One region of the Bacillus sp. DX3.1 genome, then DNA from elsewhere that is predicted to be linked to it. Evidence: riboswitches for the same ligand, from Rfam matches in the RefSeq annotation. Region 1 holds a riboswitch; the other holds the start of a gene.
The links. A riboswitch is a leader RNA that binds a small molecule or an ion and turns the genes downstream of it on or off. The one in region 1 is predicted to bind FMN.
Positions count from the first base shown of each region.

Region 2: linked by a shared signal. The riboswitch ahead of ribD (bifunctional diaminohydroxyphosphoribosylaminopyrimidine deaminase/5-amino-6-(5-phosphoribosylamino)uracil reductase RibD) and the one ahead of QRE67_RS07250 (ECF transporter S component) in region 1 are both predicted to bind FMN.

Region 1 is NZ_CP128153.1:1,454,455-1,456,859, forward strand. It holds gene QRE67_RS07240 (peptidoglycan DD-metalloendopeptidase family protein) at 1-96, shown strand, start outside; gene QRE67_RS07245 (hypothetical protein) at 133-816, opposite strand; FMN riboswitch at 1,156-1,292, shown strand; gene QRE67_RS07250 (ECF transporter S component) at 1,457-2,035, shown strand; gene QRE67_RS07255 (ferredoxin) at 2,379-2,405, opposite strand, start outside.
Region 2 is NZ_CP128153.1:3,832,998-3,835,402, forward strand. It holds gene QRE67_RS19100 (CDGSH iron-sulfur domain-containing protein) at 1-76, shown strand, start outside; gene crcB (fluoride efflux transporter CrcB) at 115-468, opposite strand; gene crcB (fluoride efflux transporter CrcB) at 465-869, opposite strand; FMN riboswitch at 1,068-1,211, shown strand; gene ribD (bifunctional diaminohydroxyphosphoribosylaminopyrimidine deaminase/5-amino-6-(5-phosphoribosylamino)uracil reductase RibD) at 1,520-2,405, shown strand, end outside.

The DNA.
Region 1 (2,405 bases):
GCACGTAGATTTGACATGACAGTTCATGAATTAAAAGCGAAAAATGCACTGCGCCAAGATCAAATTTATCCAGATCAAAAATTATATATTAACTAGAAAAAAGAGCTAGTTTGACTAGCTCTTTTTTCTTCTTTACCAAAAAATAAAGACACATATAAATCCGGAAATAGCTAAATAGCTATAATAATAAAAGACCTTTGCCCTCGTTTTTTCATTCGTTCGAAATAGCACAATGGTTGGTTCGATTAAACCGATAGTCAAGAATAATAAACCGAGAAGCATACAACCGATAGAAAATGAATACAGGGCAATTTGTACTTGAAATGGAATAATCCACTTTAATAAAAAAGCAATAAGTGCTGTATAACAAATGCTGCCTATGTATTTATTTAAAATTGTGTTAGAACGAAATCCGGGAAGTTTCTTCAAAAAGGAGCGGGAAACAACTTCAGTTTGTAAAGAAGTGTGTTCCTCAATTATTTTTTGCGCTTCTTTCCCTTTATGAAATAGAGAAAGAATCCAATTTCGTTTTCCTTGAAAAACAAAATGTGATGATGTTAAATAATGATCGATTTTTACTTTTTTCCAACTTTTCCAGGTGTGGCGCTCACATAGCTTAAGTTTACTTTCCGTTGCTTTCTCATATTGATAAATACTGATGCCCTCTTTATCAAAAGTGGCATAGTATGTATCTCTTGAGAATGTGCCTAAATCGATTGGACAGTAGAAAAGTAATTCTTTTTTTAAGTAAAAGTATTCTTTTCTTAAGTTTTTTTTCATCGTTTCTTGAATAGATTGTCTTTTCTCTTTCTTCATGACATTTCCTCCATATTAAGAAAATGCTCTTATCTTAACAATTCAACATCTTATCACTTTTCTGTATGGATGACTAGGGAATTGTATAGGAAAAAAGGCGAATTGTAAAAAAATAGCTCGTTTTGTCAAATAATTGGAAAGTTTCTACTTTCATTGTATCCTGTCCGAAAAGAAAATAATAATCCCTATTAATGGAAGTTATTTGTTGTGAAATAGAGTGTTCAGGAACTCGGCCATAAGAAAATCATGAAAAAATGTCGTATGAGATAATATGTAAGAAGCATTTTTATTCACAACTGTTTCATGTTGTTGTATAATGATGGAGAAAATAGAATATCGGTCTATCTTCGGGGCAGGGTGAAAATCCCGACCGGCGGTGATGAACAGCTTTTTTCGTTCTAAGCCCGCGAGCCGTTAAGGCAGGATTTGGTGTGATTCCAAAGCCGACAGTACAGTCTGGATGGGAGAAGATGGAGGTTCAAGCGTTCAAAAAAGATAGATTTTTGGACGTCTGTTTGATGTGCCTGAAATTCTCCCTTTGTGTATCACACAAAGGGTTTTTTTGTGTCATGAATATATTTAGGCATAGCAGAACCTTTCCACTTTCCATGAGATGATCGATGGAAAAGGAGAGAGAACGATGAAACAAAAGAAAAGTGTAGTACAAATGGTGAGCGTAGCGATGCTGAGTAGCATTGCGTATTTACTTATGATGTTTGATTTTCCATTTCCAGGACTTCCACCATTTTTGGAAATTGATTTTAGTGATGTACCAGCTTTAATAGCGGCAATTATTTTTAGTCCAATTGCAGGTGTGATTGTAGAAGGGATTAAAAATGTTCTTCACTACGGTATTCAAGGGAGTTTAACGGGAGTTCCGGTTGGAGAAGTGGCAAACTTTATTGCGGGATGTATCTTTATTGCTCCTGCAGCCTTCTTGTTCCGTAAACATCGCACAGTAAAAAGTTTAACGACAGGGCTGATGTTAGGAACGATTAGTATGACATTGATTATGAGTGTGTTAAATTATTTCATCATTTTACCAGCTTACACTTGGTTTTTAAATTCCCCTGCTATGTCTAGCGGTGTGATGCGACAAACAATTGTAACAGCGATTTTACCATTTAATTTAATTAAAGGAATTGTAGTAACAGTTGTTTTTGTTGCACTATTTTCTCGATTGAAAGTATGGGTATTTACAAAAATGAAAAATGCATAAGATAAAGTGAAACTTTAATCAGTGGGGGTCTTCATCCCCACTGATTATTAGCCCTCACCAATAGGGCTTTTACGGGCAGTTTAGCCCCCTGATTTTTTTGCTTCCTGTAGAATTTTGAGGTAGGGGTATTACTGCTCATTAGTGCAGGATAAATAGGAACCATCAGGAATATGAATATTCCTGATGGTTTTTTTATGGAACGATCATTCCTTGGAGAATTGTTGTTCATTAGTACGGAAGAAAGTGAAGTTTCTTAATGAGAGAGAATGGTTATTTGTAAGAATAGAAACAAAAAATCCCCCTCATCGGAATGAAGGGGATTTTTTGAAGTTAACAAGAAAGACTATTCAAATTTTAATGCGTCGCCTTC
Region 2 (2,405 bases), 2.4 Mb from region 1:
GCAAAACATGCCATATTGTGATGCTTCGCATAAAGGAAAATTTGAATCTGTTGTTCGAGCACCAAAAGGAGAATAATAGCGAAAGAAGCACGTACAAATCAATGTACGTGCTTCTTACATACTCCCTATATAAAATCCTAGGAATGCCGAGCCAATTCCCATGATATAGCTTATTACCAAATACAATACGGCCCTTTGTCCTTCACGTTTATGTATAAATTGTACGATTTCAAGTTTATATGTTGAAAAGGTTGTAAACGCCCCCATAAACCCGGTTCCACATAATAACAACCACATGCTACTAACCTCAGCCCCGTACAATAGACCGAGTAAAAATGAACCACATACGTTCACAAATAATGTTCCATATGGAAACAAACTTCCGTACTTTTTTTTCATTGCATTGCCAATGAAGAATCTAGCAATCGCTCCGAAAAAACCGCCCATTCCTACAAGTAAAATGTTCATAGCGTTCCTTCCTTATTCACGCTTCTTTCATACAACATATTTCCAAGATAAAATCCGAGTAAAGATAATAATAATCCGCCAACTACACTTGTACTTACATAGTAAAAAGCCATCATAAAAGCTTCATGCTGTAATAGTTTCATCGTCTCTACACTAAATGTCGAAAAGGTTGTAAAAGAACCGATAACTCCTGTTCCAATCGCACTTGTCATAACGAGTGAAACATGTTTCATACGAAACAAATACAGCGTTAAAAATGCTAATAAAAAACTACCAATCATATTCGCTGACCACGTCGCTAACGGAAAAGTATCTACAGATGTAGATCCCATCCATTGTCCTAATCCATAGCGAGCTAAAGCACCTATAATGCCTCCCATTCCTACTGCAATATATTTCATATTTCCACCTCAATTTACGTACATACTGAAATCTTTCCCATACTAGTATAGCAAAATTTATCCCGCTATTTGCGGGCAGTAATACCCCCACCACTGATTAAAGTTTCACTTTATTCCCCCTTCATTTTCACACAATTCTTCACATTCGAATATTTTTTACTAACATTTTTTCTTTTTTGTGCTATAATGTGAGCAAACAGCATCCTTCGGGGTCGGGTGAAATTCCCAACCGGCGGTGATGAAGTGCACACTTCTAAGTCCGTGACCCGTTTTCAACTCGAAAACGGTGGATCTAGTGAGATTCTAGAGCCGACAGTATAGTCTGGATGGGAGAAGGATATGTTTTCTAGTGCTTATATATCGAATACACTTTTATTTTAGCATACACATTTTTACTGATTCTTTTTGAATCTCTGTATATGTTTTTTTTCATATACCTATGTTTCTATGCTGAAATAAAAAGATACGACTAGCTTGTAAAAAATTTATATTTTGCTAGGTTTATTTCTGATGCGAAAATATAAATTACTGCTAGGTTTCTTAACTATACTCTCGTATTCGGACTATATTTCTAGAAATCACGTCTCCCAAACCCCAAGGATTTTATTATCCTTGGGGTTTTTTGATTTTTCTTAGGAGAGGTGAAACGTATGACTGATCAAGAATATATGACAATTGCTCTGCAATTAGCAAAAAGTACAGCTGGGCAAACAAGTCCAAATCCAATGGTCGGTGCTGTTGTTGTAAAAGATGGAAACATCGTTGGGATGGGCGCACACCTACGAGCAGGTGAAGAACACGCTGAAGTTCATGCTCTTCATATGGCAGGAGCCAAAGCAAAAGGCGCCACTGTATATGTAACGTTAGAGCCATGTAGTCATTTTGGAAAAACTCCACCTTGCTGCGATTTACTGATCGAAAAGCAAGTGAAACGAGTTGTAATTGCAGCACTAGATAGCAATCCACTCGTTTCAGGTAACGGTGCAAGCCGTTTACAAGACGCGGGCATCGCTGTAACAATTGGCGTCCTTGAGGAAGAAGCAATCGCATTAAACCGCTACTTTTTCCACTATATGAATACAAAGCAGCCATTTGTGACGTTAAAAACAGCGATGAGTCTAGATGGAAAAATAGCAACTGCTACTGGAGATAGCAAATGGATTACAGGTGAAGCTGCTCGCGCGGACGTTCATCAATATCGGCATGAACACGACGCGATTCTTGTTGGTGTAAACACTGTCATTACTGATAATCCGCAGTTAACAACACGCCTTCCAAACGGCGGAAAGCATCCAATTCGAATCATTTTAGATACACACTTACGAACTCCACGTTCCTCACATATCATCACAGATGGAGAGGCACCAACATGGATTATTGTTGGAAAAGACGTAGAAAAAGAAAAAATAGCAGCATACGAATCAACAATGGTATCTGTATTGCAAATGAAAACGAGCCATATTGAAATACGTGACCTCCTTTCCCTTCTTGGAGAGAAACACATCCTTTCACTCTTTGTTGAAGGTGGACAATCGG